DNA from 2 places in the Paenibacillus sp. KACC 21273 genome. Region 2 is predicted to be linked to the other one. Evidence: predicted binding sites of a transcription regulator. Region 2 holds the regulator's gene; the other holds the start of a gene.

Region 1 (6,099 bases), 170 kb from region 2:
AAGAAGAAATGTATGGTGAATTTTTCGATATTCCTGCTCCTGATGAATTGGTATACTTGAGCAACTTTGAAGGCGGAGAAGTATTCCGTAGCGGTTGTACGTATCGTCGTGGACATGGTAAAGTCTTTTACTTCCGTCCAGGTCATGAGACGTATCCAACGTATTACAATCAGGATATTATGCACATTATCTCTAACGCTGTACGCTGGGCGTATCCTGCAATAAATACACGTCCTGAATTCGGTCGCACAGAACCTACACGTGCACTTGGTAGTAAAGTAATGGCGTAACAGCTATACCAAACAAACTGAGTTCCAGACAGTATTAATCATAAAAAATAAATCTTTCAAAAGTACGCGTGTATGGTTAATAGCCTACAGGCGTACTTTTTTTGGGATTTTATCCAGCAAGATCGCTATTATACACTGATGAAAGCACTCTACCATGTAGATTAGTGATAGAAAGGAGTGCATGGATGTCTAAAGCACAGAGAGAATCACAGATTGGCAATGTTCCATTATCGCCAACACGAATTAGCGAATGTTTGGAGCGAGTAGCCGGACATCGGTTAGAAGGATTTTTAGGTGGTTATGGTAAATTTCCGGGTGGATTGATGATGGTAGGGGAAGCACCGGGAGCAAATGAGATTGAAAAAGGGATTCCTTTTTGTGGACAAGCAGGTAAAGTGTTAGACGGTTATTTTGATGCTTTGAATATTACAAGAAATGATCTATATATTACAAGTACTGTACGTAGTCGTCCATATAAAGACAAAATGATTCAAGGTAAACATACAGCCGAACGATCAAGCCGATCGAATCGTACGCCGACTTCGTATGAAGTATTTGCGTTTGCACCTATTTTGGATACTGAGATTGAAACGGTACAACCGCAAATTATTATTACGCTTGGCAATATTGCTTTGCAACGATTACTAGGCAAAGGATACCAAGTCTCTCAAGTTCATGGACAAGCACGGCGCAGTCATATTCAACAAGTCGATGCCGATCATATGGATCAGGGATATCATTGGTCAGAACAGGAATACTGGATTTTTCCTATGTATCATCCTGCGGCAGTATTGTATAATAGATCATTGACAACTATTATCGCAGAAGATCTGGTCATTTTGCGAGAATTGATCGATTTAACGCTACAATCATAATATAATGTTGAAAGATTGAGCATTAATCTGTAATTATGTAATGTTTTCGTTCTCTTTTCAGGTAAAATATGCTAAAATATATGTACTAACTAATCGTAAGTTAACATCGTAATATGATGAAATACGAGCTTATGACTATCCGATCCCGTGTTTCGGAACAATTGAAGAGGTGAGAGAACATGGAGCAACACCAGTTGGGATTATGTCCCCGTTTTGAGACCGCGTTTTCATTTTTAGGAAAAAGATGGAATGGTCTAATTATTCAATCATTAATGAGTGGTCCTAAACGTTTTAAAGATATTTCTAATCTGATTCCGATGATGAGCGACAAAATGCTATCTGAACGAATGAAAGATCTAGAAAGCAGTGGAATTCTGATTCGTCAGGTATATCCAGAGACTCCTGTTCGAATCGAATATGAGTTAACAGACAAAGGTCGTGCACTTAAGCCGGTTATGGAGCAGATTCAGAACTGGGCAGAGCATTGGGTAGAATAGTACGCTATGAATGAATCAAAAAAAGCTTTCCGCTATGAGTAACACACGGAAAGCTTTTTTGGTATCTTTAGTTGTCTAAACAGGTAAGTGTATAGAAGATACTGAATATTCATTAGATTCTGCATATTTCTTTAGGGCATAATTCACAGTGACATACTTCTTGTAAAGCTTCAAGGTCATGGATAATGATCATACCGTGCTCATATTCGATACTTTCTTTTTTACGTAGATCGCTAAGCATCCGGTTTACACTTTCACGAGTAGCACCAATCATATTCGATAAGTCGGTATGCGTGATTTTTTTGTTAATCAAAATAGAACCTTGATCATTGTAATCTTCACCATACGTATTGCTTAAACGAATCAATGTAGAGCAGAGTGCACCTGGTTTACCATATAACATCAAGTCGCGCACTTTAGTCTGAGTCAGACGGTGATGCGTTCCCATCCATTTCATAAAGTCGATTGCAAAGTCGCAATACTGACAGATCATTAATTCTAATTCTTTATGTTCGATCACAGCAACTTCTGTATCTTCTATTGCTTCTGCTGTAAATCCAAGGCGTGTACCAGAGAATGGGTCAGCTTGACCGATCATATCTCCTGCTTGATACATATATAGAATCAATTCTTTACCTTCATCGGTTGATTTCGTTAATTTAACGCGTCCACTTTTAAGGAAATATAATTTATCGGATAAATCGCCTTCCCAGAATAAATGAGATCCTGCTGCGATACTACGTTCTGTAGAATGGTTAAGTAATCGTTCCTGATTAATTTCCGAAAAGCATGCTGTATTATGACGTGGTTGAGTTTCTTCTAAAGACTTGTTCATTATTATTCGCCCCTTTATTTCAATTATACGTGAAATTAATCATAATGCATAACATTTTAGGAAAAAAATTGGAAATTAAATGATTAGTTAAATTCTACATTATATAGTAACAATGATGACTTACAAATGAAGAAAAGCTTCTTCATACTTTGTGATTAATTTCACTATTATCATACATCTTTTTATATTAAAATGCAAAAGGAAAAAATGAAATAGAATAAATTTAAAAAATAAAAATTGATTGTGAAAAATATCACATTATGATTTATGTCTCTATGCTATGATCAGTGCGTAGACAAAAGCAATACACATTCTGAGGAGGATGAGAGAAATGGCTGTAAAAAATGATGCTAGTCGCAACGTGGAATTGAGTGCACAGGAAGAAATTCAAAAATTAATTGATAAAGCTAACAAAGCGCACGCTGCATTTATGAATATGAATCAAGAACAAATTGATAACATCGTACAAGCAATGGCGTTAGCTGGTCTGGATCAACATATGTATCTTGCTAAACTGGCTGTTGAAGAAACAGGTAGAGGTGTATATGAAGATAAAATTATCAAAAACATGTTTGCTACTGAATATATATACCACAGCATCAAAAATGATAAAACAGTCGGTGTTATTGAAGACAATGATTATGAAAGCTTCCAAAAAATCGCTGAACCTGTCGGAATCATTATGGGGATTACACCTGTAACAAATCCAACATCAACAACGATGTTCAAATCATTAATTTCAATTAAAACACGTAACCCTATCATTTTCGGCTTCCATCCATCTGCACAGAATTGTAGTAAAGAAGCAGCTCGCATTTTGCTTGAAGCAGCTGTAAAACATGGTGCACCTGCAGATTGTATCCAGTGGATTGATGCTCCTTCAATGGACAAAACAAATGCTTTGATGAACCATCCTGATGTAGCTATGATCTTAGCTACTGGTGGTGGCGCAATGGTTAAAGCAGCATATAGCTGTGGTAAACCTGCACTTGGCGTAGGTCCTGGTAACGTTCCTGCTTTTATCGAGAAAAGTGCTGATCTACAACAAGCTGTTAATGACTTAATTCTTTCCAAATCGTTTGATAATGGTATGATCTGTGCTTCTGAACAGGCTGTAGTTATTGAAGAACCTGTCTATGAAAAAGTAAAAAAATTAATGATCGATAACGGTTGCTACTTTGTAACAAAAGAAGAAGCAGGCAAATTAACAAACGGTGCAATGAATACAGATAAATGTGCAGTGAATCCTTCTATTGTAGGACAATCTGCTGTAAAAATTGCTGAACTTTGTGGAATTACTGTTCCAGCAGACACCAAAATATTGGTTGCTGAACTAGAAGGTGTCGGTACGAAATTCCCATTATCTGCTGAAAAATTAAGCCCTGTGTTGGCTTGCTATAGAGTTAAAAATGCGGATCAAGGGATTGAACGTGCTGCACAAATCGTAGAATTTGGCGGTATGGGTCACTCTTCAGCTATCCATTCTAATAATGATGAAGTTATTCAAAAATTCGCTAACCGTCTACAAACTGGACGTATTATCGTGAACTCTCCTTCTACACACGGAGCTATCGGTGACCTTTACAATACTAACTTACCATCTCTAACACTAGGCTGTGGATCTTATGGTCGTAACTCTACTTCTTCTAATGTAAGTGCAGTGAATCTGATTAATGTGAAAAGGGTGGCTCGTCGTACTGTGAATATGCAATGGTTCAAAATACCTTCTAAAGTTTATTTTGAAAAAGGTGCAACTCAATACCTTGCTAAAATGCCTGATATTAGCCGTGTTGTGATCGTAACAGATGCGATGATGGTACAACTTGGTTATGTAGAAAAAGTACAACATTACTTGCGTCAACGTCAGACTCCAGTAGTTGTTGAAGTGTTCTCTGATGTAGAGCCAGATCCATCTACAGCTACAGTTGAGCGTGGTCGTCAAATGATGGAACGTTTCCAACCTGACTGCATTATCGCTCTTGGTGGTGGATCACCTATGGATGCTGCTAAAGGCATGTGGATGTTCTACGAATACCCTGATACTGAATTTGATAACTTAAAACAAAAATTCATGGATATCCGCAAACGGATTTACAAATACCCACATTTGGGACAAAAAGCACAATTCGTAGCTATTCCTACAACTTCGGGTACAGGTTCTGAAGTAACATCGTTCGCGGTTATTACAGATAAAGAAAAAGGCAACACTAAATATCCTTTGGCTGATTATGAGTTAACACCAGACGTAGCGATTATCGATCCTGAATTTGTATACTCTTTACCTCGCGTAGCTGTAGCTGATACAGGTATGGACGTATTGACTCATGCAATTGAAGCTTATGTATCTGTAATGGCAAGTGACTTTACCGATGGACTAGCGATCAAAGCGATTCAACTGGTATTCCAATATCTAGAACAGTCTGCTCTAACAGGCGACAAACTGGCTCGTGAAAAAATGCATAATGCTTCTACGATTGCAGGTATGGCATTTGCGAATGCATTCTTAGGTATTAACCATAGCTTGGCACACAAATGGGGTGGACAATACCATACAGCACATGGTCGTACCAATGCGATCTTGTTGCCACACGTTATCCGCTACAATGCGAAAAAACCAACTAAATTCGCATCGTTCCCTAAATATTCTCACTTTATCGCTCACGAACGTTATGCTGAAATTGCACGCATCCTAGGATTGCCAGCACGTACAACTGAAGAGGGCGTAAACAGCTTGATCAATGCTATTCGTGACTTGAACCGTAAATTAGGTATTCCAGAAACATTTGAAGCTTTAGGCTTTGATGCAAAAGACTTTGAATCTCGTGTCGATTACCTTGCTGACCGTGCATTTGAAGATCAATGTACAACAGCGAATCCTAAATTACCTTTAGTGACTGAACTAGCTGATGTATACCGCAACGCATTCTACGGTAGATTTGAATAAGTATACTTTTGAAATAGTAATCATGTAGATTGAAAAAAGGATCACTCCACAAATGCTTTTATAGCAGAGTCGTTGGAGATGATCCTTTTTTTCTTCTTATTTAAATGGTATCTCTAAAAATAGACTCTCAAGATACGCTGTTGAAAATAGAAAATAAAGCAAATATGGAAATTCACCTCATACAAAAGAACGATCTCCTAGTTTGCGATATGAGCAGAACTAATGAGAGTCGTTCTTTTATTCGTAGAGAGGAGTGATGCAATGTCCAACATTATTCTATAGTGTGTAGATAGAATAATACAGAAATAGTGTGATATATTTCGTTGTTAGAAGTCGTATATTCCGGTATTATGCTACAGTTATTTGTTGCAAAATCTTATGTATATTTTTGTATTAGTAGATTGATATTACTGTGTTTACGGCATAATCAGTTGCTCGCTTATGCTGTAAAAGGGTTTCTGAATATCTGTAATAGTTATTTTCAAAAGCTGTTATAGATACAGAATGTGATAAAAATCATAATAAAAATGCGATTTTGTGATAAATGTCACATACTATGCTTATGAATTACATCATAATAAAGACATAGCCGGAGGGAGAAAATAACAGCTTCCGGTATCGTACAGGCGAGACAAGCATTAGCTTAAATGCTTTTGTG
Region 2 (6,099 bases):
CGATAATGATTGCAATCCACTTGCCACTTCCCAAATTTCGCAAAACACGCCATCCTTTCCTGTCGACTTCCAGTTAGCGTTTAAGCAAACCTTCAAAAGCACTTTGGGCTTCATGACGAATTTTTTCTTCATCCAATGTTAATGATATACCGTCTTTGATCAATTGCTTACCGTCTACCCAGACATGCAATACATCTTTAGCAGATGCAGAATAGATTGTATGTGAAATAAAATCAGTACGTGGTAAGAAATGCGGTTGATCTACATTAAGTGCTGTAATATCAGCTTTCATTCCTACAGCGAATGTACCTACATCATTCAAAAATACAGATCTTGCACCGTATTCAGTACCCATTTTCAATGCTTCTAATGCAGGCACAGCTGTTGGATCGCCGGATACTCCTTTATGAATAAGAGCAGCCAAACGCATTTCTTCAAACATATCCAGATTGTTATTACTTGCCGGGCCATCTGTTCCCAAAGACACAACAACGCCTGCACGCAACAGATCAGGTACACGTGCTACACCACTTGCTAATTTGAGGTTACTACCCGGGTTATGAGAAATCGCTACTTTATTCTCAGCAAGCACTTCGATCTCTTCATCATTCAAATGAACAGCATGCGCTAACAATGCTGGACGAGTGAAAAATCCTAATTTCTCCAAATGAGCTACAGGACGTAATCCATAATCTGTAACGTTTAATTGAACTTCTGCTAGTGTCTCAGACATATGTGTATGCAGCGGCAAATCCAAATCATGAGCTGCTTGTACAAATTGTTCGATGTATGCAGGTGGACAAGTATACGGTGCATGTGGAGACATCATCGTTGTAATACGTCCATTCGCTTGACCATGCCAATCACGTGCAAAGTCGATTGATTGTTTTAGCTTTTGCTTTTGTTCTTCTTCTGAACACAAGCCGATTACACCACGCATCAATACTGCACGCATACCCGATTGTTCTACCACTTCGGCTACACGTTCTGAGCGATCATACATATCGAGGAATGTAGTTGTACCGCCTTTTAACATTTCTAATACAGACAGAGCAGTTCCCCAGTACACATCGTCACTTGTAAATTTCGCTTCCATCGGCCACATTTTTTCTTGTAACCATACTTGTAGAGCAAGATCATCTCCATATCCACGTAACAACGACATCGCTGCATGACCATGACTGTTGACTAGACCCGGAATAAAGAACAAATGATTGCCATCCACTACGGTTGTGTCTTCTTCGATCACAGGTTCTTCTTCTCCAAGATACGTAATCCATCCATCTTCAATCACCATATGTCCAAAAAGCATTGATTTCTCTTCGCTCATTACAGCAAACATACCGTTTTTGATGACCCATTTGTTCGAGGTGTTATTCATTAGTTTCATGTTCCTTTCCATCTTCCAGATAATAGGCAAGGCTTAATAAATCCGTTGTAAAATCAGCAGTATGCACACGAATATGCGGTGGAGCTTTCAAAATAATCGGTGCAAAGTTCAAAATAGCCTCGACCCCTGCTTCAATTAACTGATCTGCTACACGCTGTGCTTCAACATTAGGCACTGTAACAATTCCGATACGAATACTTCTCGCTTTGACTGTAATTCCAAGTTCATCAATAGGCTGTACGACTAATGTATTGATTAAAGAGCCTACTTTCGAATCGTTGGAATCAAACACAGCTACGATTTTCATTGTTTCTTTTAGATACATATTATAGTTAGAAAGGGCATGCCCTAGATTACCAGCGCCTACAAGTGCCACATTGATTTGTTGATCTAATTTTAAAATATGACGTATTTTCTCAATCAAATACGATACATCATAACCGATCCCTTTACGTCCAAAATCTCCAAAATAAGCTAAATCTTTGCGAATTTGTGCTGGATTCAAGTCTAATTTTTGTCCCAGTTCTTGCGAAGACACTGTAGGAACTTCACGTGTGTGAAGTTCGTTCAGATATCTAAGGTATACAGGTAGTCTTCGCACGACTGCTTCTGATATTTTGTCGGATTTCATGCTTGCTCCCCCTCTTGATTTACAGTTTCCTTTTCAGGTTCGGCCTGGCTAAGCCATTCTGTAATACGGGGTACCATCTGCTCTGTCGGCATATGTTCCATTTTGGGACCGGGCAATGAATATAGAAAATGCTTGCCATAATAGGACTCGATCACACGAGTGTCATAGACAATAACGATTCCCCGATCACTAGATGTCCGTACTAATCTACCAAAACCTTGTTTGAAACGGATAACTGCTTGCGGTACAGATAATTTCATAAATGGATTTTTCTTTTCTTTTTTCAGCCGTTCACTTTTGGCTTCAAGCAGTGGATGATTAGGCGGTTGAAAAGGTAAACGTACGATCGCCAGACAGGTTAACGCTTCGCCTGGAATATCGACCCCTTCCCAGAAGCTACTTGTACCCAGTAACACCGAAGCGGAACGCTCTTGGAATCTTCGAGTGAGCTTGGTACGACTTCCTCCATCGACCCCTTGTCCAAATACTGCAATATCGCTATGTGATAACTTCTCTTTCAATGGCTCATACACCTGCTTGAGCATCCGATAAGAGGTAAATAACACCATCATTCGTCCATTGGTCGCTTTGGCAGTCTCCGCTAATGAGTTCGCTAACGTATCTACAAAGAACGCATCACCAACACTGCCTTTGACACTTGGAAAATCGCGCGGAATTAACAACAGCGATTGCTCACGATAATTGAAAGGTGAAGATAACTGTTCAGTCATCAATCGACCTTCTTTTTCCGCTTCTACAAGCCCTAACTGTTCAATCATATATTGAAATTTCTTTTCTATTGATAAAGTAGCTGATGTCAAAATAATACTTTTCTTTTTATCAAAAAAGTACTCTTTCAATTGCTTGCTCACATCAACCGGTACAGCATACATCTGTAAAGACTTGCTACGGTAATTCCCATTAGCTTCATACCAGTAGACTGTATCTGTACTTTCCAGCTTCACAAATTGACGCAGATCATCTCGTACCACTGTTAAGTCTTTGAATAGACCCGACACATCTGTTACCAGACTATCTGTGCCTAACTGCTCATCGCTGTCTTTGATCTGATTCATCACTTGCTCGCCTTTACGAATCAACTGACTAAGGCCGATATGAATCTGATTCTCAAGCTCTGTAATCACATTCCATTCGGTCGGTTGCTTTTCCGGTAAAAGTCGAAGCGTGAACTGCCCGGCTTCACCAGGAGCGGCATCACTACGCTGAGGTAACAAAGCAAATAGTAACTCACTTAATTTATCCCAGTTTTCTTTGACATCTACAATTTCAGGATATAGATTATCAATCGCTATCGCCCAATCCATACCACGTTCATTGCCAGAAGAACCTAATTGTTGACGCAAAATCGCTAACTGACCATTTTTGCTGTCTTTGAACAATCTTAACAGTGGATGAACCAATGTGAAATATTTCATATGCATACCCAAGTGCTTACCTGCAACATCTTCTAGATGATGTGCTTCATCAATAACCAAGCGATCATAAGCAGGTAACAATTGATGCCCTGCTTTGACATCGGTAAATAATTTCGAGTGATTGGTAATGACTACATCTGCTGTACCTGCTTCATGCTTCGCACGATGGTAAAAACATTTGCGGAACCATGGACATGCACGACCCAGACAAGAATCGGTATCACTGGCTACCGTTTCCCAGAAGTCAGCACCACGATTACCCATATTGAGTTCTTCATCATCGCCAGTTTCTGTCGCATTTAACCAGACAATCATTTGAGCTGCAATCAATACATCTTCTTTAGGGCTTTGAAATTCTTTTGTATTTATTTTATGCTCAAATTTGCGCAGACACAAATAATGCTGGCGTCCTTTGAATACGGCAGCACGAAATGCAAATGGAACAACTTGAGTCAATAATGGAATATCGCGTTCTCGCAACTGTTCTTGCAAGTTAATCGTATGCGTACTTACCATGACACGATCGTTTTCTTTGACACTATGATAAATCGAAGGTAATAAGTACCCTAGCGATTTGCCTGTTCCTGTTCCTGCTTCGATCAATAGATGCTTATCATCGGTCATCGCTTTGATCACTTCTTCAAACATACGATTCTGCGGTTCCCGTTCTTCATAGTTAGGAAGCAGATTACGTAAGTTTTGTTTCACTTGCTCTAAAAATTCATCAAATGAAACATCTGCAAGTGGCATATTACCTCGCTCTTCATGAGCCGGCAAAATTTCATTCCAATCGCCTACTTTTAACGCCAATTGACGGAAAAAGCGATGTTCGTCCAAATCTTGAATCGGCTGTGCTTCTTTCTCCATCCGCACGCCATCAAAATACCAACCGAGATCACTATCCTGATTATCAAATAATTCAGATAAACGCTGGACTGTAATTAATGGTAGATCATTTAACTCTTCCAAGCACTTTAGAAATACATGAGCAGTCGCTAACGCATCACTATCTGCTTGATGAGGACGATCATGAACGAATCCCAAGTCTTTACTTACCATGCTTAACTGGTAGCTCGATAGATTCGGGAAAAAGATACGTAACAGATCCATCGTATCCAGCACTCGACCTGTAAATGCCAAATATCCAGTCTGATCCAAAGCGCGTTGCAAAAATCCTAAATCAAAACCGACATTGTGCCCGACAAGCACAGCATCTTCTAATAGAGGAATCATCTCCAAAATAACATCGTCTAACTCTGGAGCGTTCTCTACATCTTCATTTTTAATTCCTGTTAAACCTTCTATAAAAGGAGGAATCGGCACTCCCGGCTTCACCATAGAAGAATATACAGTAGAAATACTTAAATCATGATCTATAATGGCAAGCCCAACTTGAATAATATCATCGGTGGACTGAGTACCTGTGGTCTCAAAATCCAGTACGGCAAATTTCATGGATGTCTAAATCCTCTCCTTGCTGTCGTCTCAACCTGATGTCGAAATGTTCACCTATCAGCATACCAGAAGAAGACCGTTTTGAAAATCAAAGGGTGGGGAGTTATTCAAATTTCAGCTTTTTTATGGGAGGCGCTGCGTGGAGAAAATCGTTCTTGTCGTCGCTTGTTGCAAATGAATCCTTTGAATGACTGCTTCGCAATCAGGATTCGTTTACAAAGGCGAGCGCTTCGCTCTTTCAGAACGATTTTCTCCTCTCCTCTGTTGTAGGTAGATAAGCATAATGTTGAATAACTATTTAGAAAGTAGCAGGAAATGAGGAATAGATATAGAGTTACATAAAATATCATACAGCTTTAAATTGTGTAAATTTTAATTTACCCATATTGAGTAGCATCTGTTATATTAGTAAAGGATTTCAATATAATTATAAATGGAGGGAATTTAAGTAAAATGAGAAAGTTTATGATGATGTTTTTGGTTTTGGTGGTGACATTAATGGGGTCAGCGCCTGCTACGCTTTTTGCAAGTGAGGAAGGAACAAGTAATTTGGTAGCAAGTAAAGAAAGTCAGGATTTAAGTTTCTTAAATTTATTTCTTTATGGAGACTATAATATGACATTAAAACAAGGAGAACCTTTTATTGAAGAAGGTTGGAGTGTAGCAGACAGTGTATATAGTGAAAATGAGTTAAAAATAGATATTACATATACATTAAATTCTGTTCCAGTAAATCAAATTGATACTAATATACCTGGAATATACGTAATCACATATATTGCAGAGAATCCAGCCGGAAAACGTTCTTATCCTCAACAACGTACTATTGATGTTGTTGCTACTGAAAAACAGAAAGATCTTGATCAGCTAAATATCCGTGGTGCTTTAGGTATGGCATATCATAATAGTTCTGTCTATGTTGCACAAGGCAGTTCAGGAATATCAAAAGTCGAATTAAGCTCTGGAACAGTTACTTCTATCGTGTACGGTGGATACTATGCCGATAATGTTGTTACTGTTGCTTTCAATCAAGCTGGCGACCTATTTTATACTTTAGAAAACAAGTCAATCATCAACAAGATAGATGCTCAATATTTACAGGATGCTGCGTTAACTCCAGAACAATTTAAGAAATATAGTTCACTTTATTTAGACCTTAGTGACAAAGCATCTGACGGTAATGATCC

The links. The regulator Rex, encoded in region 2, represses fermentation and respiration genes when NADH is low (regulators of the CRP and FNR family bind a similar motif). The targets are predictions, from matches to a motif close to TTGTGAAATATTTCACAA.
Region 1: a site for Rex is predicted at 2,739-2,756, ahead of adhE (bifunctional acetaldehyde-CoA/alcohol dehydrogenase). Genes of this name have one in related genera too.

What each region holds. Positions count from the first base shown of each region.
Region 1 is NZ_CP117876.1:1,863,744-1,869,842, forward strand. It holds gene PQ460_RS08455 (ThuA domain-containing protein) at 1-290, shown strand, start outside; gene PQ460_RS08460 (uracil-DNA glycosylase) at 476-1,165, shown strand; gene PQ460_RS08465 (winged helix-turn-helix transcriptional regulator) at 1,345-1,662, shown strand; gene PQ460_RS08470 (Crp/Fnr family transcriptional regulator) at 1,775-2,497, opposite strand; gene adhE (bifunctional acetaldehyde-CoA/alcohol dehydrogenase) at 2,829-5,441, shown strand.
Region 2 is NZ_CP117876.1:2,029,376-2,035,474, reverse strand. It holds gene PQ460_RS09255 (cell wall elongation regulator TseB-like domain-containing protein) at 1-43, opposite strand, end outside; gene PQ460_RS09250 (amidohydrolase) at 74-1,381, opposite strand; gene PQ460_RS09245 (redox-sensing transcriptional repressor Rex) at 1,374-2,021, opposite strand; gene dinG (ATP-dependent DNA helicase DinG) at 2,018-4,912, opposite strand; gene PQ460_RS09235 (S-layer homology domain-containing protein) at 5,366-6,099, shown strand, end outside.